One region of the Streptomyces sp. V4I23 genome, then DNA from elsewhere that is predicted to be linked to it. Evidence: riboswitches for the same ligand, from Rfam matches in the RefSeq annotation. Region 1 holds a riboswitch; the other holds the start of a gene.
The links. Region 1 has a riboswitch for glycine ahead of gcvT (glycine cleavage system aminomethyltransferase GcvT). Riboswitches for the same ligand answer to the same signal wherever they lie in the genome.
Positions count from the first base shown of each region.

Region 2: linked by a shared signal. The riboswitch ahead of gcvP (aminomethyl-transferring glycine dehydrogenase) and the one ahead of gcvT (glycine cleavage system aminomethyltransferase GcvT) in region 1 are both predicted to bind glycine.

Region 1 is NZ_JAUSZW010000004.1:2,412,893-2,423,709, reverse strand. Features, by position in the region: gene QFZ82_RS13060 (L-serine ammonia-lyase) at 1-780, opposite strand, end outside; gene glyA (serine hydroxymethyltransferase) at 937-2,196, opposite strand; gene gcvH (glycine cleavage system protein GcvH) at 2,220-2,594, opposite strand; gene gcvT (glycine cleavage system aminomethyltransferase GcvT) at 2,653-3,819, opposite strand; glycine riboswitch at 3,966-4,064, opposite strand; gene QFZ82_RS13040 (AAA family ATPase) at 4,212-4,883, shown strand; gene QFZ82_RS13035 (enhanced serine sensitivity protein SseB) at 5,060-5,809, shown strand; gene QFZ82_RS13030 (enhanced serine sensitivity protein SseB C-terminal domain-containing protein) at 5,929-6,717, shown strand; gene QFZ82_RS13025 (ABC transporter substrate-binding protein) at 6,908-8,575, shown strand; gene QFZ82_RS13020 (ABC transporter permease) at 8,660-9,664, shown strand; gene QFZ82_RS13015 (ABC transporter permease) at 9,675-10,628, shown strand; gene QFZ82_RS13010 (ABC transporter ATP-binding protein) at 10,635-10,817, shown strand, end outside.
Region 2 is NZ_JAUSZW010000004.1:6,638,502-6,649,318, forward strand. Features, by position in the region: gene QFZ82_RS32500 (DNA polymerase IV) at 1-1,099, shown strand, start outside; gene QFZ82_RS32505 (PRC-barrel domain-containing protein) at 1,322-1,714, opposite strand; glycine riboswitch at 1,816-1,913, shown strand; gene gcvP (aminomethyl-transferring glycine dehydrogenase) at 2,095-4,980, shown strand; gene QFZ82_RS32515 (DUF5999 family protein) at 5,053-5,259, opposite strand; gene QFZ82_RS32520 (hypothetical protein) at 5,563-6,153, opposite strand; gene QFZ82_RS32525 (glutamate-cysteine ligase family protein) at 6,643-8,154, shown strand; gene QFZ82_RS32530 (substrate-binding domain-containing protein) at 8,167-9,960, opposite strand; gene QFZ82_RS32535 (CPBP family intramembrane glutamic endopeptidase) at 10,143-10,817, shown strand, end outside.

The DNA.
Region 1 (10,817 bases):
GAGCGCCTGCGGGTCGCCCTCGGAGCGCAGCTTGCGGGCCGTGGTGGCCGCGCGGCGGCGGACCTTGAGACCGCCGGGCAGGATGCCCTCGCGGGACATGCCGCGCGCGACGCACGCCTGCATGACCCGCCAGATGTCCAGCAGGCCCTCGCGGATCTCGTCCTCGGTGCGCCAGGCCTTCTCGTTCTCCAGCATCAGCGCGGAGATCGACAGGCCGGTCTCCCGGGTGAGGCGCAGCAGCTCGTCACCGGTGCGGAAGGGGTGCTTCAGCACGGTGTCGTCGAGCTTGATCCGGTCCTCGCCGACCGCGTCCTCGTCGACGACGAAGCCGCCGCCGACCGAGTAGTACGTCTTCTCCAGCAGGGCCGTGCCGTCGGCGTCGTACGCCCACAGCGTCATGCCGTTGGCGTGGTAGGGCAGCGCCTTGCGGCGGTGCAGGACCAGGTCCTTGTCGAAGTCGAAGCCGATCTCGTGCACGCCGAGCAGGCTGATGCGCTTCTCCGCCTTGATCTGCTCGACCTGGTCGTCGGCGCTTTCGACGTCGACCGTGCGCGGAGAGTTGCCCTCGAGGCCCAGCAGGACGGCCTTGGGGGTGCCGTGGCCGTGGCCGGTCGCGCCGAGCGAGCCGTACAGCTCGGCCCGTATGGAGGCGGTGTGGGCCAGCAGGCCCTCGTTCTTCAGCCGCCGGGCGAACATCCGGGCCGCGCGCATGGGGCCCACCGTGTGGGAGCTGGACGGGCCGATGCCGATCGAGAACAGGTCGAAGACCGAGAGGGCCACGGGGAACTCCTTGTGGGTGGTAGACGCCGTTGTCTGCCGGGTGGTGCAGAGGCAATGCGTGCAAACGTGGTGCTTACGTGGTGCGGGGCACCGCGCTCACGGTCCAGTGTGCGCGGTGCCCCTTTTGTTTCGCTCCGGGATGTTACGGGAGATCCGTCACAGTCCGGGGTAGAGCGGGTACTTCTCGGTGAGGGCGGTGACCCGGGCGCGCAGGGCCTGCGCGTCGTAGGCGGGCTTCAGGGCCTCGGCGATGATGTCGGCGACCTCGCGGAAGTCGTCGGCCGTGAAGCCGCGGGTGGCCAGTGCCGGGGTGCCGATCCGCAGGCCGGAGGTGACCATCGGGGGCCTCGGGTCGTTCGGGATGGCGTTGCGGTTGACCGTGATGCCGACCTCGTGGAGGCGGTCCTCGGCCTGCTGCCCGTCCAGCTCGCTGTTGCGCAGGTCCACCAGGACCAGGTGCACGTCGGTGCCGCCGGACAGGACGGAGACGCCGTGCTCGGTGACGTCGGCCTGGGTCAGGCGTTCGGCGAGGATGCGGGCGCCGTCCAGCGTGCGCTGCTGGCGCTCCTTGAACTCGTCGCTCGCGGCGACCTTGAAGGACACCGCCTTGGCCGCGATGACGTGCTCCAGCGGGCCGCCCTGCTGGCCGGGGAAGACCGCGGAGTTGATCTTCTTGGCGAGCTCGGCCGTGGACAGGATCACACCGCCGCGCGGACCGCCGAGGGTCTTGTGCGTGGTGGTGGTCACGACGTGGGCGTGCGGGACCGGGTTGGGGTGCAGGCCCGCGGCGACCAGGCCCGCGAAGTGGGCCATGTCGACCATCAGGTAGGCGCCGACCTCGTCCGCGATCCGGCGGAACGCCGCGAAGTCCAGCTGGCGCGGGTAGGCGGACCAGCCGGCGACGATGAGCTTCGGCTTGGACTCCTTGGCCAGGCGCTCGACCTCGGCCATGTCGACCTGGCCGGTGGCGTCGTCGACGTGGTAGGCGACGACGTTGTAGAGCTTGCCGGAGAAGTTGATCTTCATGCCGTGGGTCAGGTGACCGCCGTGGGCCAGGTTGAGGCCCATGATCGTGTCGCCCGGCTTGAGCAGTGCGAACATGGCGGCGGCGTTGGCCTGCGCGCCGGAGTGGGGCTGCACGTTGGCGTGCTCGGCGCCGAACAGCTCCTTGATGCGGTCGATCGCGATCTGCTCGACCACGTCGACGTGCTCGCAGCCGCCGTAGTAGCGGCGGCCGGGGTAGCCCTCGGCGTACTTGTTGGTCAGGACGGAGCCCTGGGCCTCCATGACCGCGACCGGGGCGAAGTTCTCCGACGCGATCATTTCCAGGGTGGACTGCTGACGGTGGAGCTCGGCGTCGACGGCGGCGGCGACATCCGGGTCCAGCTCGTGAAGAGGGGTGTTGAGAAGCGACATCACTCGGTCCCTAAGGTCTTGGGTCAGCCCGCGAAATCGGTGTACTCGTCGGCGGAGAGCAGGTCCTTCGGCTCCTCGCTGACGCGCACCTTGAAGAGCCAACCGCCCTCGAAGGGCGCCGAGTTCACCAGCGACGGGTCGCCTGCGACGTCCTCGTTGGTCTCGGTGACCTCACCGCTGACCGGCGAGTACAGGTCGCTGACCGACTTGGTGGACTCCAGCTCGCCGCAGGTCTCGCCCGCGGTCACCGTGTCACCCACCTCGGGAAGCTGGACGTACACCACGTCGCCGAGCGCGTTGGCCGCGTGCTCCGTGATGCCGACCGTCGACACGCCGTCCTCGGCGGCCGACAGCCACTCGTGCTCCTTGCTGTAGCGCAGCTGCTGGGGGTTGCTCATGACCTGAATTCTCCTGTACGCGGGGGAGTGGTGGTGAACGAAGAGAGGGTGCGGACGATCACGTCTGGCGCTTGTAGAACGGCAGCGCCACGACCTCGTACGGCTCGTGCGTGCCGCGGATGTCGACACCGACGCCCGGCGTGCCCGGCGCGGCGTGGGCGGCGTCCACGTACGCCATGGCGATCGGCTTGCCGAGGGTCGGGCTCGGCGCGCCCGAGGTGACCGTGCCGATGACCTTGCCGTCGGCGACCACGTCCATGCCGGCGCGCGGGACCCGGCGGCCCTCGGCGATCAGGCCGACGAGCTTGCGCGGCGGCGCCGTCTCGGCGCGCTCGGCGGCGGCCGTGAGCGCCTCGCGGCCGACGAAGTCGCCGTCCTTCTCGAACTTCACGACCCGGCCGAGGCCCGCGTCGAACGGGGTGAGCGCCGTGGTCAGCTCGTGCCCGTACAGCGGCATGCCCGCCTCCAGGCGCAGCGTGTCGCGGCAGGACAGGCCGCAGGGGATCAGACCGGCCGACGCGCCCGCCTCGGTCAGTGCCTGCCACAGCTTCTCGGCGTGCTGCGGCTCGACGAACAGTTCGAAGCCGTCCTCGCCGGTGTAGCCCGTACGGGCGATAAGGGCCGGGACGCCCGCGACGGTGCCGGGGAGGCCCGCGTAGTACTTCAGGCCGTCGAGGTCGGCGTCGGTGAGCGACGCGAGGATGCCGGGGGACCGCGGGCCCTGGACCGCGATCAGCGCGTAGGCGTCACGGTCGTCGCGTACCTGCGCGTCGAAACCGGCCGCACGCTCGGTGAGCGCGTCGAGGACGATCTGGGCGTTGCCGGCGTTGGCGACGACCATGTACTCGGTCTCGCCGAGGCGGTAGACGATCAGGTCGTCGACGATCCCGCCGTCCTCCTGGCAGATCATCGTGTAGCGGGCCCGGCCGGGGCCCACCGTGCCGATGTTGCCGACGAGCGCGTAGTTCAGCAGGTCGACGGCCTGCGGGCCCGTGACGGTGATCTCGCCCATGTGCGACAGGTCGAAGAGGCCGGCCGTCGTGCGGACGGCGTTGTGCTCGTCGCGCTCACTGGCGTAACGCAGCGGCATGTCCCAGCCGGCGAAGTCGGTCATGGTCGCGCCCAGAGATCGATGCAGGGCCAGGAGAGGAGTGCGGCGCGAAGCGCCTTCGGATAGGGCGGTGGCGGGCGACGGGAGGGATGTACGACGGGGGGCGTTGCTCATAGGTATGGCTCCCAGGGCATGGCTGCGAGGACAATCCTCCCCATCTGTCATCGGAACCTGAGAGGTTCGCCGCGACCCTGCGTTTGGATGGTCGTGGCTTGCACCTTGGGTGGAGCCGTCCGGACGGCTCGCTTTTCAGATCTGCCTCATCGCACGCGGTACGGGGCCTGAGAGATTCAAGGGAGGAACTTGCTCCTTCGGCGCCCCGCCACACCAGGTGGCCGGGACTCTCCCGCGCGGATTCAAGCGGCCGGTATGCAGTTGGCGCGCACATCATTGCATGCCTGCGGCGGGAGTGGGGCGCGCGGACCATGGCAAAGTCGGTTGTCCTGTATTACCAGTTCTTTACACTTCATGGGCAAGGGTGGGGTGACCCGACTTGGGGGAGCGTGATGATGTTGCAGCGGTCCGGCGCATACGCCGCCACGGCCGCGGGGATGCCCGTCCAGCAGGGCGCCTCCGTCAGCGGCCTGCTCGGGGCGCCCGCGCCCGTCCTGCGCGACCTGCGGGCCCGTGCGGGCCGCAGTCCGCGCGCCCTGGTCTTCGCGGCCGGTGACGTGGTGGTCGTCTCCGGGCTGCCCGGGAGCGGCAAGACGACGCTGATGAAGCGTGCGGTGACCGGGCGCGGAATCGACTCGCAGGACACCCGCGACCGGTGGGACGCGCGCGCGCCCCGCTTCCTGCCGTACGCCGTCTACCGGCCCCTCGTGCGCCTCGCGCACTACGCGGGTCTGTGGCGGGCCCTGCGCTCCGGCGAGAGCGTCGTCGTCCACGACTGCGGTACGCAGGCGTGGGTGCGGCGCTGGCTCGGTCGGGAGGCGCGGCGGCGCGGGACGTCGCTGCATCTCGTGCTGCTTGACGTGCCGCCGCGGGTGGCGCGGGAGGGCCAGCGCGAGCGGGGCCGCGGGGTGTCGGGGTACGCCTTCGCCCGCCACCGCCGGGCGGTGGGCCGCCTGATCGCCGACGCGGAATCGGGCCGTCTGCCGCGGGGCTGCGCGGCGGCGGTCCTGCTGGACCGGGAGGCGGCGGGAAGGCTGCGCGTCATCGGCTTCACGGCGGACTGACCCCGAGGGGTGATGTGGTCGGGGCTCCGCCCCCGCGCCTCGCCGACCCGGCTCGGCTCTCTCGTCGGGGCTCCGCCCCGAGCCCCGCGCCTCACACAGCGGCAGGGCTGGATTATCGTCGACGCCGCGAACACGCACGGCCGGGGTGCGTGCCCCGGGGAGGAAGAGACGAGCGCATGGAGAATCCGTACCGCGGCTGGCCCGGGAACGAGCTGGAGGAGGTCCTCGCCGCCTCCGTCGGCAGTCCCTCCGCCGGAGCCCGCCTCGTCGAGGTGCTCGGCCGCAGCAGCCTCTGGGTCCCCCTGCCCAACGGGGGCGGGCCCGACAGCATCGGTCTCGACCTGCCCACCATGGAGATCGAGGGCGCCGCCTACGTCCCCGTCTTCAGCTCCGAGCAGCAGTTCCTCGCCGTCGTGGGTTCCCCCATGTCGTTCACCGTCGCCCCCGCCCGCGAGTTCGCCCGTGGCCTGCCTCCGCAGCTCGGCATCGCCGTGAACCCGGGCGGCACCGTCGGCGTCCCCCTGCCGCCGCCCGCCGTCGCCGAGTTGTGCCGCGCGGGGCGCACCCCGCTCGACGGCCCCGCGTCCGGCGGGCGGGTGCGGCTCTTCGAGCCGGACTGGCAGGAGGAGCCCGTCGACTTCCTCGCCGCCGCGGCCGGCGAGTTCGAGGCCGCCGGCGTCGTGCTGACCGCCCGCCGGGTGCTCGCCTCTGTCGAGGGCGAGGCGCCGGCCCTCTTCGTGGGAGTCCAGCTCTCCTCCTGGGAAGGCGCCGACCGGAACGCGCCCATGGACGCGCTCGGCCGCGCGCTCGGCCGCGTCCAGGTCCCCTGGCCGGTGAATCTCGTCCTTCTGGATGTCGCGCAGGACCCGGTGGGCGACTGGATGCTGGAGCGTGTACGCCCCTTCTACCAACGACATCACGTGTAGAAGTCAAGCCGGTGCCAGGACTGCCGCTTAAGCTGGTTTGATGACCTGGCCGGAGGTCCCCTGACACAGGGACGGACCACTCGGGCACGGGTACGGATCGAAGAGGGGCGGAATCCAGGGTGAGCGCGTCAGGCACCGCGGCGACCGGGCAGGTCGAGCACATGCTGCGCCAGGTGACTCCCGGGCGCTACGACGCGTACGAGGCACTTCTGCACGCCCTCGCCGATCCCGCCGGTGGCCGGATCTGGATGCTGCTGTGGCACGGACAGCCCGGTTCCCCCGATGCGCAGTACGGGAACATGGAGGTCGACGGCGTCGGCTACGCGCCGTGCGTCACCTCCGCGCAGGAGCTCGCCGTCTCCGGCTGGAGCCGCGCGCACGAGGTCGTCACCGGCCGGGACATCGCCCGTGCCCTGTACCCCGAGCGCTGGGGCATCTGGCTCAACCCGCACGCGCAGGGCGGCGGCGTCGGCATCCCGTGGCTGGATCTGCGCCGCATCGCCACCGGACTCGACCGGATGCCCGCGGGCCCGCTGCGACTGTCGGACCCGGCCGTCGAGATCCCCCAGTTCTACGCGCTGCTCACACAGAACGCGCACCGCACGCCGGCCGTGCGCTCGCTGCGCCGCGCCTGGGTGCAGCCGGCCGTCGGGCCCGCGTACCTCGCCATCGGGCTCGATCTGTACGACGCCGGACCGCAGGCGGTCGACGCGGCGCGGGCGATGATGCAGCAGTCGATCGGCGCGGTCCCGGACGGGCTGCCGGTCTCCACGGTCGCGCTGTCCGATGAGTACGACCCGGTGACGATGTGGATGCGGGCGAACGCCCGGCCCTTCTACGACCGCGAGGCGCACGGCGGGGCCCAGCCGGCCGGCGGTTACGGTTACCCGCCCGTGGGCGCTCGCTGACCGGTCCTCGAACTCTTGCGGATACCGGGAATGTTCGTCCCCCGTGCAGGGATGTCCCGTATCCGGCCGGTTTGTTGGGCGTCCGGGTCTCGACTAGGTATCACCGTTATCCGGACCGTTCTCCCAGGTGACTCCCGTCTGTAGTGTTCGGCCGGTCAAGACTTCCACATGGTGAACCAGGGGTGGACCCATGCGAATTTTCAAGTCCGGGCCTGTCCGGGCGATCACGGCGGTGATAGCCGTCGGCCTGATCGCGACAGGTTGCGCCAGCGAGCGGGACAAGGGCGGTGACAAGGCGGCGAAGGACACCTTCGTCTTCGCCGGCGCCGGTGACCCCGGTTCTCTGGACCCCGCTCTCGCGAGCGACGGTGAGACCTTCCGCGTCACGCGCCAGGCCTTCGAGGCGCTGCTCGAGCACGAGTCCGGTGGCAGCAAGCTCGTCGGCGGGCTCGCGGAGAAGTGGTCCAGCAACCCGGCCGGCACCGTGTGGACGTTCAACCTCCGCAAGAACGTGAAGTTCCACGACGGCGAGGCGCTCAACGCCGCCGCCGTCTGCGCGAACTACGACCACTGGTTCAACTGGAAGGGCACGTACCAGTCCAGCGCGGTCTCCTACTACTGGCAGACCATCATGGGCGGGTTCGCGAAGAACGAGGACCCCGAGGCCCCGAAGGCGAACTACAAGTCCTGCACCGCCAAGGACGAGAACACCGCCGTCATCGAGGTCAACGAGCCCTCTGCCAATCTGCCCGGAGGCTTCTCCCTGCAGGCCCTGGCGATCCACTCGCCGAAGGCGATCAAGGAGTACGCGAAGCAGGACGCGACCGCCAAGGGCGACGCGATCACGTATCCCAAGTACAGCCAGGAGGCCGGCACGGTCGCCGGCACCGGCCCGTACAAGATCGTGAAGTGGAACAAGGGCAACAAGGAAGTCTCCCTCGAGCGCTTCGACGACTACTGGGGCGAGAAGGCCAAGATCAAGAACCTGGTCTTCCGCACGATCGACACCGAGGAGGGCCGTCGCCAGGCCCTGCAGGCCGGTGACATCAACGGCTACGACCTCGTCGCCCCGGCCGATGTGAAGACCCTGGAGGGCGAGGGCTACCAGGTCCCGACCCGTGACGTCTTCAACATCTTCTACGTCGGCATGACGCAGTCGAAGAACCCGGCGCTGAAGAAGCCCGAGGTCCGCCAGGCCATCACGCACGCCATCGACCGCGAGCACCTGGTCAAGACCCAGCTGCCCGAGGGCGGCAAGGCCGCGTCCCAGTTCATGCCCGACACGGTCGCCGGCTTCTCGGACAAGGTGAAGACCTACCCGTTCGACACCAACAAGGCCAAGGAGCTCCTCAAGAAGGCGGGTGAGGAGAACCTCAAGATCGAGTTCTGCTACCCGACCGAGGTCACCCGCCCGTACATGCCCGCCCCGCAGGACATGTTCGAGCTGATGAAGGCCGACCTGGAGAAGGCCGGCATCACCGTCACCCCGAAGGCCATGAAGTGGGCCCCGGACTACCTGGACGCCACCGAGGCGGGCTCCTGCGCCCTGCACATGCTCGGCTGGACCGGTGACTTCAACGACGGCTACAACTTCATCGGCACCTGGTTCGCCGGGCCGGACAAGCAGTGGGGCTTCAAGGACAAGAAGGTCTTCGACGCGGTCAACGCCGCCTCGAAGGTCACCGACCCCGCCGGCCGCACCGAGGCCTACAAGAAGGCCAACGAGGCGATCATGGAGTACGTCCCGGGCATCCCGATCTCGTCCTCCCCGCCGGCCATCGCCTTCGGCAAGAACATCAACCCGCCGAACGTCTCTCCGCTGACGCAGGAGAACTTCGCCGAGACCTCCTTCAAGTAATCGCACACCAGCGGGTCCGCCCGGCCACTGCTCCAGGTGGCCGGGCGGACCCGCATCGACGCACGTGAGAAAGGGGCATGCGGGGTGCTGCGACTTGTCATACGACGACTGCTACAGCTCATTCCCACCCTGCTCGGCCTGTCGGTTCTCCTCTTCCTGTGGCTGAACCGGCTGCCCGGCGGACCCGCCTCAGCGATCCTGGGCGAGCGGGCGACCGAAGCCGAAGTGGCACGCATCAACCGAGCGCTGGGACTGGACGAGCCCGTCCACGTCCAGTACTGGCGCTTCCTCAAGCGCATCTTCGAACTGGACCTCGGCACCTCCACCCAGACCGGCCAGCCGGTGTGGGAGGAATTCACCCTGCGCTTCCCGGCCACGGTGGAACTCAGCATCGCCGCGATCCTCATCGCGGTCGCCGTCGGCATCCCGCTCGGCTACCTGGCCGCCAAGCGCCGCGGAGGCTGGCTCGACGTCGCCTCGGTGTCGGGATCGCTGATCGGCATCTGTATCCCGGTGTTCTTCCTCGCCCTGCTCCTCAAGGGCATTTTCGCCGTCGAGCTGGGCATCTTCCCGAGCTACGGGCGGCTGTCGACCGGTCTGAACGCCACGGACGTCACCGGATTCGCGGTGCTGGACGGTCTCCTGACCGGCGAACTCGACGCCAGCTGGGACGCGATCATGCACCTGGTGCTCCCCGCCGTCGCGCTCGCCTCCATCCCGCTCGCGGTCATCGTGCGCATGACCCGCGCCAGCGTTCTCGAGGTCCTCGGCGAGGACTACATCCGCACCGCCGAGTCCAAGGGTCTGGACAAGCGCGTCGTGCGAGGCCGGCACGTCCTGCGCAACGCGATGCTGCCGGTGGTCACCGCCGTCGGTCTGCTGACCGGCAGCCTGCTGTCGGGTGCGGTGCTGACCGAGTCGGTGTTCTCCTTCGGCGGCATCGGCTCCTTCATCCGCACCTCGATCGACGCCCGGGACTACCCGGTGCTCGTCGGGTTCATCCTCTTCATCGCGATGGTGTACGTCCTCATCAACCTGCTGGTCGACCTCGCGTACAGCATCATCGACCCGAGAGTGCGGGTGCACTGACGTGACGACCATGACCAAGAAAGCTGACAGGATCGACCGGCTCGCCGAGTTGATGCAGCAGACCGAGGTGACCTCGGGCGCCAGTCTGTGGCGCGAGGCGATGCGGCGCCTGAAGTCCAGCAAGATGGCCGTCATCGGCGTGGTCATCATCGCCGCGTTCGTCGTCCTTGCGGTCATCGGCCCCTGGATCGCCCCGCACGCCCCCACCGCACAGACCTGGCGCGACGAAGTCCTGGCCAACCAGGGCAAGTTCGTCGGCATGCGCGGCGAGAACTGGTTCGGCCTGGACCACCTCGGCCGTGACATGTTCTCCCGCATGCTCGTCGGAGCCCGGCAGACCCTGCTCGTCGGCGTCGTCTCGATGCTCATCGGCCTGGTCGTCGGCGCGGTCGTGGGCGTGGTGTCCGGAGCCGCCGCCACCCTCGGCGGCCGGCCCGGCCAGCGGCTCGACACGGTGATCATGCGGATCACCGACATCATGCTGTCGCTGCCGTCGCTGCTGCTCGCGGTCTCCATCGCCGCGGTGATGGGCCAGTCCCTGACGACCGTGATGATCGCCGTGGGTGTCGTCCAGATCCCCATCTTCGCCCGTCTGCTGCGCGGTTCGATGCTCGCCCAGGGCGGCGCCGACTACGTACTGGCGGCGAAGGCGCTCGGCGTACGCCGGAAGCGGATCGTTCTCACCCAGATCCTGCCGAACTCGCTGAGTCCGGTCATCGTCCAGGCGACGCTCAGCCTCGCCACCGCGATCATCGAGGCGGCCGCCCTGTCCTACCTGGGCCTCGGCAATCCCGACCCGGCGATCCCGGAGTGGGGCGTCATGCTCTCGCAGGCACAGCGGTTCTTCGACAACGAGCCGATGATGGCGGTCTATCCGGCGGTCGGCATCATCATCACCGCCCTTGGCTTCACCCTGCTCGGCGAGGCCATGCGCGAAGCCCTCGACCCGAAGCTGCGAGGCTGAAGTCCCATGGCACTGCTTACTGTTGACGAACTCAGCGTCACCTTCGGCGGCCGTGGCCGCAAGGAGTCCACGGCGGTCGACGGCGTCTCCTTCGACGTCGACCAGGGCCAGGTGGTGGGACTGGTCGGCGAGTCGGGCTGCGGCAAGTCCGTGACCTCGCTCGCGCTGATGGGCCTGCTGCCGGCCAAG
Region 2 (10,817 bases), 4.2 Mb from region 1:
CGGCGTGGGCCCCGCGACGGGTGAGCATCTCCGACGCGCGGGGATGACCACGGTCGCCGACCTCGCGGAGGCAGGCGAGGACGAGCTCGTACGCCTGCTGGGCAGGGCCCACGGCACCGCGCTGTTCCGGATGGCGCTCGGGCACGACGACCGGCCGGTGGTCGCCGAGCGGGACGCCAAGTCGGTGTCGGTGGAGGACACCTTCGACGTGGACCTGCACGACCGGGTGCGGGTGCGGATCGAGGTGGAGCGGCTCGCCGAGCGCTGCGTGCAGCGGCTGCGGGCGGGCGGACACTCCGGCCGGACGATCGTCCTCAAGGTCCGGCGCTACGACTTCTCGACGCTCACGCGCTCGGAGACGCTCAGGGGGCCGACCGACGACCCGGCCGTGGTGCGGGAGGCCGCGGGCCGGCTGCTGGAGTCCGTGGACACGACGGGCGGTGTACGGCTGCTCGGAGTCGGGGTCACGGGGCTTGCCGACTACACGCAGGAGGACCTTTTCGCGCAGGCCGCGGCCGAGGAGGCCGCGGCCTCCTCGGCCGCGTCGTCGGTCGAGGCCGGTGAGCCGCCGGAGGGGGCCGAGCGCGAGGAGGCGCCGGTGGAGCCCGGACCGGCCGGGCCGATCGCGCGGCACTGGTCCGCGGGGCAGGACGTCCGGCATGCCGTGTACGGGGCGGGCTGGGTGCAGGGGAGCGGCGTGGGGCGCGTGACCGTGCGCTTCGAGGAGCCGGGATCGGCGCCGGGCCGGGTGCGCACGTTCCGGGTGGACGACGAGGACCTCCAGCCGTCGGACCCGCTGCCGCTGGTGCCGGCGGTCTCTCCGCGGACCGATGCGTCCGGGGAGGAGGCGGTCGCCTCGGGTGGGCCGGCGGCGGGGGCCGAGGGGCCGCTGCCGGAGACGGTTGCCTCGGGGGAGCCGGCACCGAGGGCCGGTGGGCCCGGCAGAGACGCGGCCGCTTCGGATGGGGCGGCCACAGGGCCCCCTCATGCGATCGCTCGGCCGGGGCCTGAGGCGCCGGGTGCCCCTCCGCCGGGAGCGGCGGAGGGGAGCGCGTCCGTTCCGGGCGGCGACGAGCACAGGGTGGCGCCGAGCACCTGACGGCCGAGGGAGCCCACAGACCGCCGGGCTCGTCCTGGAGCGGACCGGAACTCACCGGGCAGGGCGGTCGGGGCGCCCGCGTCGGAATGCCACGGCTCGCGGGCCCAGCCGGGGGCTGAGGGGGGGCCGGCGTCAGTGCTCCTGACGGGGCCACGGAGCATGGCGTCCGATGCGGGAAATGGGGCCCTCGACCGGGGGCTGAGGTGGGAGGGAGGGACGGCGTCAGTCCTCCTGGCCTGTGACCTGGCCGAAGGAGCGGTCGCCGGCGGACGGGGCAGGCGTTGGGGGAGCCGAGAGGTCGAGGCCGTAGTGGTGATAGAGCTGAAGCTCCTGCTCGGGAGAGAGATGCCGTCCGACACCGAAGTCGGGCGCGTCCTTGATCAGGGCGCGCTCGTAGGGGACGTGGAGTGCGTTGTCGACGACTTCGCTCGGCTCCAGGGGCACGAAGGCGTCCCGGCTGAACAGTCCCGTACGAACGGCGGCCCACTCGGGCTGGCCCGTGGCGTCGTCCAGGTAGACCTCGTCGACAGTGCCGATCTTGTGGCCGTCGCGGTCGAACGCCTTGCGGCCTATCAGGCTGCGCGGATCGATATCGGTCTGCACGGTCCCTCCAATGGGTCGCACCTGCTCTCAGTCACTACAAAAGGGCACATCCCGGGTGACGGCCACTTGAAGGTTTTTCATAGGAACGCGCTGGTACCCTGGCAATCGGCTGTTGACCCTGTGCGGGAGAGTCCACCGGTGATCCCACCGGCGGCGCCGAAGGAGCAAATCCTCCCCGGAATCTCTCAGGCCCCTGTACCGCACGGACGAGGTCACTCTGGAAAGCAGGGCGGGCGTCGGACGGCATCCGCTCTCACCGACGGTGAAAGCCGGCGCGTCGCTCCATGGCGCCCGGTGAAGCTCTCAGGTTCGAGATGACAGAGGGGGAGGCCGTCCGGGCATCCGCGCCGCGATGCCCCTCGCAGGTCGCATAAGACCAGGAGGCCTCCCACATGACCGCCAACCGCATTCCGCTCTCCCAGTTGGAGCGAGGCACACCCTTCGAGCAGCGACACATCGGCCCCGACGCCGCTGCCCAGGCGAAGATGCTCGCGCAGGTGGGGTACGGATCGCTCGACGAGCTGACCGCCGCCGCGGTGCCGGATGTGATCAAGAGCGCCGAGGCGCTGAACCTCCCCGACGCCCGCACCGAGGCCGACGTCCTCGCCGAGCTGCGTTCGCTCGGGGACCGCAACCAGGTGCTCGCGCCCATGATCGGCCTCGGCTACTACGGCACCTTCACGCCGCCGGTCATCCTGCGCAACGTCATGGAGAACCCGGCCTGGTACACCGCGTACACGCCGTACCAGCCGGAGATCTCCCAGGGACGGCTCGAGGCCCTCCTGAACTTCCAGACCGTCGTCGCCGACCTCACCGGCCTGCCCACCTCCGGCGCCTCCCTGCTGGACGAGGGCACCGCGGCCGCCGAGGCCATGTCGCTCGCCCGCCGGGTCGGCAAGGTCAAGGACGGCGTCTTCCTCATCGACGCCGACGCCCTGCCGCAGACCATCGCCGTGATCGAGACCCGCGCCGAGCCCACCGGCGTCGAGGTCGTCACCGCCGACCTCAGCGAGGGCATCCCCGCCGAGATCGCCGAGCGCGGCGTCTTCGGCGTGCTGCTCCAGTACCCGGGTGCCTCCGGCGCCGTACGGGACCTGAAGCCGGTCATCGAGCAGGCGCACGAGCTCGGCGCGATCGTCACCGTCGCCGCCGACCTGCTGGCGCTCACCCTGCTGACGTCGCCCGGCGAGCTCGGCGCGGACATCGCCGTCGGCACGACCCAGCGCTTCGGCGTCCCCATGGGCTTCGGCGGCCCGCACGCGGGCTACATGGCGGTGCGCGACAAGTTCGCCCGCAGCCTGCCCGGCCGCCTCGTCGGCGTCTCCGTGGACGCGGACGGCAACAAGGCCTACCGGCTCGCGCTCCAGACCCGTGAGCAGCACATCCGCCGCGAGAAGGCCACCAGCAACATCTGCACCGCGCAGGTGCTGCTCGCCGTCATGGCGGGCATGTACGCCGTCTACCACGGCCCCGACGGTCTGCGCGGCATCGCGGAGCGCACCCACCGCTACGCCACCGTCCTCGCCGACGGGCTGCGGGCCGGCGGCGTCGAGGTCGTGCACGGCGCCTTCTTCGACACGCTCACGCTGCGCGTGCCCGGCAAGGCCGCCGACGTCGTCGCCGCCGCGCGCGAGGGCGGGGTCAACCTGCACCTCGTGGACGCCGACCACGTCTCCGTCGCCTGTGACGAGACCACCGGCCGCGACCAGCTGACGGCCGTGTGGTCCGCCTTCGGAGTCCAGGGCGAGGTCGAGGCGCTGGACGCGGCGAGCACCGACGGCCTGCCGGCTGCGCTGCTGCGCTCCGACGAGTACCTCACCCACCCGGTCTTCCACCAGCACCGCTCCGAGACCGCGATGCTGCGCTACCTGCGCAGGCTCGCCGACCGGGACTACGCGCTGGACCGCGGCATGATCCCGCTCGGCTCCTGCACGATGAAGCTGAACGCGACGACGGAGATGGAGCCGGTCACCTGGCCGGAGTTCGGCCAGATCCACCCCTTCGCGCCCGTCGAGCAGGCCGAGGGCTACCTGACGCTCATCCACGAGCTGGAGGACCGTCTCGCCGAGGTCACCGGCTACGACAAGGTCTCGATCCAGCCCAACGCCGGGTCCCAGGGCGAGCTGGCCGGTCTGCTGGCCGTGCGCGCGTACCACCGCGCAAACGGCGACGAGCAGCGCACCGTGTGCCTGATCCCGTCCTCCGCGCACGGCACCAACGCCGCCAGCGCCGTGATGGCCGGCATGAAGGTCGTCGTCGTGAAGACCGCCGACGACGGCGAGGTGGACGTCGAGGACCTGCGCGCCAAGATCGAGCAGTACGGCGACGAACTCTCCGTGCTGATGATCACCTACCCCTCGACACACGGCGTGTTCGAGGAGCACGTGGCCGACATCTGCGCTCAGGTGCACGACGCGGGCGGCCAGGTCTACGTGGACGGCGCCAACCTCAACGCACTGGTCGGTCTCGCCAAGCCGGGCAAGTTCGGCGGCGACGTCTCGCACCTGAACCTGCACAAGACCTTCTGCATCCCGCACGGCGGCGGCGGTCCCGGCGTCGGCCCGGTCGGCGTACGCGCGCACCTCGCGCCCTATCTGCCGAACCACCCGCTGCAGCCGACCGCGGGCCCCGAGACGGGCGTCGGCCCGATCTCGGCCGCCCCGTGGGGCTCGGCGGGCATCCTGCCGATCTCCTGGGCGTACGTCCGTCTCATGGGCGGCGAGGGTCTCAAGCGGGCCACGCAGGTGGCCGTTCTCGCGGCGAACTACATCGCCAAGCGCCTGGAGCCGCACTACCCGGTGCTGTACACGGGTCCGGCGGGTCTGGTCGCCCACGAGTGCATCGTCGACCTGCGGCCGCTGTCGAAGGCGACCGGTGTCAGCGTCGACGACATCGCCAAGCGCCTGATCGACTACGGCTTCCACGCGCCGACCATGTCGTTCCCGGTGGCCGGCACGCTGATGATCGAGCCGACGGAGAGCGAGGACCTGACCGAACTCGACCGCTTCTGCGACACGATGATCGCGATCCGTGCCGAGATCGAGAAGGTGGCGTCGGGCGCATGGCCCGCGGACGACAACCCGCTGCGCAACGCCCCGCACACCGCGGCCGCCCTCGGCGGCGAGTGGAACCATGCCTACAGCCGTGACGAAGCCGTCTTCCCGGCGGGTGTGAGCGCTGCGGACAAGTACTGGCCGCCGGTCCGCCGTATCGACGGCGCCTTCGGCGACCGCAACCTGGTCTGCTCCTGCCCGCCGCTGGACGAGTACGACAACTGACGCCCTGCGCGCATGGATCGGGGCCGGTACGGAGAACTCTCCGGCCGGCCCCTGGTCGTCTCGGCGACCGCTCTACGCGGCCGTCATCACCTGGCCGGTCTCACGCGGCCGGTGCGGAGCGATGATCTGCCCGTCGGGCAGCAGTTCGCCGGTGTCCTCGAAGAGGAGCACACCGTTGCACAGGAGGCTCCAGCCCTGCTCCGGGTGGTGTGCCACCAGGCGCGCCGCCTCCCGGTCGGCTGAGTCGGGCGTAGGGCAGGCTGGCTGGTGCTGGCACATGGATGGGTTCTTTCCCTGCGGTGTGGTGAGTGTCCTGCGGCTCGATGAGCTGTTCATGGCCGCCCCCCGTCTCTGTCGGTCCGGTCCCAGTGTTCCCCCACGGGCGTCGATCCGCAGGGATTTCACAGCAGCTCTTCCTACTGATTCATGACGCATCACCCGCGTGAGCGGTTCAGCGCAACCGGCCTGTCCTTTCGGGTGGTTCGAAGTGACCCGGCAGGGCTAGTCCGGCCGGGCCATACGCTGCTCAGCAGTACGCCCCGCGACCGGCCGGTCGCGGGGCGTACTGGAGGTCAGGCGAGGTCAGGCGGCCGGTGAGTCGAGCAGGGGCTGCGGTGTCAGCCGCAGGGTCAGCACGGGCAGTAGATCGGCGACCTGGTGCGGCCGGTGAGCCGCGATGCCGGGCGGGGCCGGTGCCAGCGGCACCAGAACGTCGGTCGGCTGAAGAGTGCCGGCGGACGCGTCGGCCTCGATGTCGCGGTGCAGCCAGAGTGTGAGCATGTACAGCTCCGGTACGGACAGCAGGCGCGGCTGGAAAGGTGCTCCCATCGCCTCTGCCTGGCGCAGCGCACGTTCCGTGGAACCGAGATAGGGCCCTTCGAAGAAGTGGGAGAAGGCCCAGCCGTCCGGCGTCAGCCTCGTGTCCGCCGCGGCCACGGCACGATCGCCGTTGCGGATGAGGAAGCGCCAGCCGGCGAGCCGTGTGTACGGGGCGCCGGCGGTCGGGACGACTCGGTCCAGGACATGGACCGGAAGGGGCAGTTCGGGGCTCAGGGGTCCCTGGACGGACCTGAGAGCGGGTGTCGGAGCCTCACGGACGGCCGTGGGGGAACCGAGTGCTGCGAGAACGCTGCGCAGGGCGGGCACGGGGGCCGGGGGAACATGCAGCGGCATGATGGGTCGCCTCTCACTCAAGAGACACGGTGATGCGGGGAGATGCAGACGGCACTGTCGGCGTACGGGCCGCGCGGGGCCGGAAAGACCACCTGGCGCCGAATCCCGGCCCATCCGCAGAGTTTATACGACCCGTGTTCAGTGATTGTTTCCGCTAGCCTTCGCGGTGATTTTTCGCAAGGCGAATACCGGACCCGCCGAGCCCGAGTTTCCGGCGTGTTTTCCGGAGGCCGAGGACGTGGCCTGCGGTTTCTTCCGCGGAGTGGTAGGCCGAATCCGTACGGTGTTTTCGCCCCGGCCGGATCCGGAAAGTGACCGTCGCATCACACCGTGGGAAGTGCCCGGTGAATGTGCCCCGTGCGTACTGACTCCAGACTATCGGGAGCGGACCTGCCGCGCGGGCGTTACGGATCTAAGAGTCTGGGCATTATCGTCCGTGACGCGAGCGGCCCACGCTGCGTGGCTGCCCACTCGAGGAGGGACCCTTCGATGGGGGAGAAGATCGTGGCAGGCGGGTTCGACCTGTCCGATCGTCAACGGTACCGGCGCAAGCTCCAGCAGTGCCTGGCGGGACTGGGGCGGCTGCTGGCGGAGAAGAGGTTCGACCGGCCCAGGAACCTCATGGGGCTGGAGATAGAGCTGAATCTCGCGGATGCGGACGGGACGCCGAGGATGATGAATGCGGAAGTACTCTCCCGCATCTCGAGTCCTGATTTCCAGACCGAACTGGGAATGTTCAACCTGGAAGTAAACATCGTTCCGCACCGGCTGGACGGGCACGTTTTCGATCAGTTGGCAGAGGAGTTGCGGACCGGTCTGGGATATGCCGACCGCAGGGCCGCCGAAGTGGGCTCCGGGCTCGTGATGATCGGAATTCTGCCCACCTTGCGGCAGCACGACCTCGTCTCCGCCAATCTCTCCGACGTCGACCGCTACATGCTGCTCAACGATCAGATCGTGGCCGCGCGCGGCGAGGAGTTCACACTCGACATCGAGGGCGTCGAGAGGCTGACCTGCACCTCGTCGTCGATAGCCCCGGAATCGGCCTGCACGTCGGTCCAGCTGCACCTGCAGGTGACACCCGCCCGGTTCGCCGACGTGTGGAACGCGGCGCAGGCGGTGGCGGCCGTCCAGGTCGCCGTCGGCGCCAACTCGCCCTTCCTGTTCGGCAGGGAGCTGTGGCGCGAGTCGCGGCCTCCGCTGTTCCAGCAGGCCACCGACACCCGCCCGCCCGAGCTCCAGGCGCAGGGTGTGCGGCCGCGCACCTGGTTCGGCGAGCGCTGGGTGAACTCCGCGTACGACCTCTTCGAGGAGAACCTGCGCTACTTCCCCGCGTTGCTGCCGATCTGCGACGAGGAGGACCCCCTGCGGGTGCTCGACGACGGCGGGGTCCCCCGGCTCCAGGAGCTCGTCCTGCACAACGGCACCGTGTACCGGTGGAACAGGCCGGTGTACGCCGTCGTCGACGGCGTGCCGCATCTGCGGGTGGAGAACCGCGTCCTGCCCGCCGGCCCCACGGTCGCCGACGTCGTCGCGAACGCGGCCTTCTACTACGGACTGGTGCGGGCACTGGCCGAGGAGACGCGGCCGGTGTGGACCCGGCTGCCCTTCGCTGCCGCCCACGAGAACTTCGAGGCCGCCTGCCGTCACGGCATCGACGCCGAACTGCTGTGGCCGCGCCCCGGCCGCGGCGGCGGGGTCACCCGCGTGCCCGTCGCCAAGCTCGTGCGGGACGAACTGCTCCCGCTCGCCGCGGCCGGTCTCGACGCGTGGAACATCGAGCCCGCCGACCGTGACCGGTACCTCGGCATCATCGAGGAGCGGTGCAGGCGGCGCACGAACGGCGCCTCCTGGCAGGTGGACACCTTCCACCGGGCACTGGAGGCCGGGCTCGAACGGGACGCGGTGCTCGCGGCGACCACCCGGCGCTACGGCGAGCTGATGCGCGAAGGGGAGCCGGTGCACACCTGGCCCGTGGGATTCCCCGGCGCGGCGTCGTGAGCCGGCCCGTCGTCAGCCGGCCGCGCCGCCCTTCTGCCCCACCGCCATGATCGCCTTGAGGATCACCGACGTGATCTCCGCGGGGTCGCTGACCTCGTAGCCCACGCCGCCCGTCGCCCTGGCGATCTCGTCCACCTCCTGCAGGTCCGCCTCCGGACCGATGGCGATGGCGATCACGGGGACCGGGGTGTTGGGATTGCTCAGCTGGTTCAGCTCGGAGATCAGATTGCTGCGCGTGATGCTGAACCGGTCCTGGTTCGAGCCGTCGGTGAGCACCACCAGCGCGTTGAACTTGTCCTTCACATACGTGTCCTGGGCCTTCTTGTAGACCGCGAGCGTGGTGTCGTACAGGCCGGTCGCGCCGTTGGGGACGGCGGCGAGGCCGTCGAAGGCCTTGGAGAGGCGGGCGCGCTGGGTGCCGGGCCTGCCCGCCGGACCGAGCGGGTCCGTGGGTACGACCTCGCGGTAGTCGTTCGGGCCGTCGAGCCCCGTCGCGAACTCCCAGAGTCCGATCTCGTCCTCCGGTGTGAACTGGTCCAGCGCCTTCTGCAGCGCCTCCCTGGTGACGTCGAGCCGGGTCTGCGCCCCCCGCCCCGGCACCGGTGTCTGCATCGACCCCGAGACGTCGACGACCGTCGTGAGCCGGGCGCTCTGCACGGTGATGGTCCACATGCCGAGCGTCTGCTGGATCGCGTCCGCCGGGAGCGGATCGGCCGCCGCGCCCTCGGCCGCGAACGGCTGCGGAGCCCGGCCGCCCGCCGCGCGGACCAGCCGCGCGTCCACGGGCTTGTCCGGCACCCGGAACCCCTGCCGTGCGAGCGCCGTGCGCGAGCGCGGCTCGTCCAGCAGCGCCATGAAGCGGGTGGCCGCCCGGCTCTCGTCGGTGGACAGGTCGGTCTCGTCGACGAGCTCGTACGGGTAGTCCAGCATCGGGCTGCCGTCCTCGGGATAGAACAGCCGCAGGTCGGGGACGCCTTCGCCGGCCGACGCGTTGTACGCGAAAGCGGCCTGCTCCGTCAGGAACACGGCCTGGTTGCGGGCCGGGTCACCGGCGGCCTCGCCCGCGTCCGCGCGTGCCAGGGTGCTCGCGGCCTCCGTGTCCGTGTCCGACAGCCGCTGGGAGAGCAGCTTGGCCGTCGCCGCCACGCCGGTGTCCGCGTCCGGGTCCGTCCGCTGCGCGGAGCGGGAGACACTCGTGAGCGCGAGCAGCCCGGTGGCGCTGCGGGCTGGATCGGCCGAGCCGAGGCGCACGTCGTCCGTCGCCGTGGCGGCGGCTGTGAGCTCCGCCCAGGTGTACGTCCTGCGGGGCCAGCCCAGCTGTGCGCCGGCCGACGGCACGGTGGCCAGGGTCACGGGCGTGCGGGCGACGTTGCCGGCGGGCGTGAGCGGCACGCCGTCGCCCGTGCTGCGGACGCGTTCGGCCCAGACCTCGGAATCCGGCAGCCAGACCTCGTAGTCGGGGCTGTTCGACCCCGTCGTGAGCAGGTCCGCCACCTCGTGGTTCTCGCGGGAGACGACGTGCACGTCCATGCACTGGCCGTCGGACCTGACGCCCTCCTCACGGGCCCGTTCGGCGATCTCCTCGACGGCGGGGGCGATGTCGGGGGACGCGGCCAGATCGATCCTGACGGCGGAGTCCTGGCAGGAACCCGCGAAGGAGAGCAGCCCGCTCTGCACGGCCGCCCCCGCCCCGGCCGCGACGCCGAGCACGAGAGCGGTGGCGATGACGGTCGTGCGACGGCGCACGCGGGGACGGGACCTGCCTCCCTCCGTCACCTCGGCGTCGGGCAAGCTGTGACGTCCCATGCGGTGGTGCCCCTCCTTGTGCGGTGTGCAAGGAAAAAGGGGACCGCGTCATCGTGATGACGTGTGTCCCCCCGGCCTGTCGCGTGATCTTCGTACCTGCATTCGAGACCCTAGCGGGACGAGGATGGGGACGAGACGGGATTGGCGAACTGGAGGCAGTTGTGCAGGCGGAGCCGGAAGGCATGGCCGGATCTCTTCCCCGGGAGGGCGCGTCGCAGAAGATCTTGCGGTCCGAGACCGTGCTCGTCCTCGCGCTGTCGCTGGGCGCGAGCGCGGTCTCGTCCCTGATCAGCTTTGTCGGGTCGCTGACGAGGCCGGGGGGCCTCAAGGACCAGGCCGCGATGCTGAACTCGTCGGCGGCCCCGGGGCGGCCGTGGCTCGATCTCGCCTGGCAGCTCTTCGGGATCACCACCGCACTGGTGCCCGTGCTGCTCGTCGCGCACTTCCTGGTCCGCGAACGCGCCGGGCTCGGGGCGATCGGCTTCGACCGGAGCCGCCCGTGGTCGGACCTGGGCAGGGGCGCACTCGTGGCGGCGGGCATCGGAAGCGCCGGGCTGGCCTTCTACCTCATCGCGCGCGCCGCCGGCTTCAATCTCACCGTCGTGCCGGAATCCCTGCCGGACGTGTGGTGGAAGTACCCGGTGCTGATCCTCTCGGCGATCCAGAACTCCGTGCTGGAGGAAGTGATCGTCGTCGGCTATCTGCTGCGCAGACTGGGGCAGTTGGGGTGGTCGCCGACGGCCGCGCTGGCCGTGAGTTCGCTGCTGCGCGGCTCCTACCACCTCTACCAGGGGATCGGCGGGTTCGTCGGCAACATGGTGATGGGCGTGGTCTTCGTGCTCCTCTACCGCCGCTGG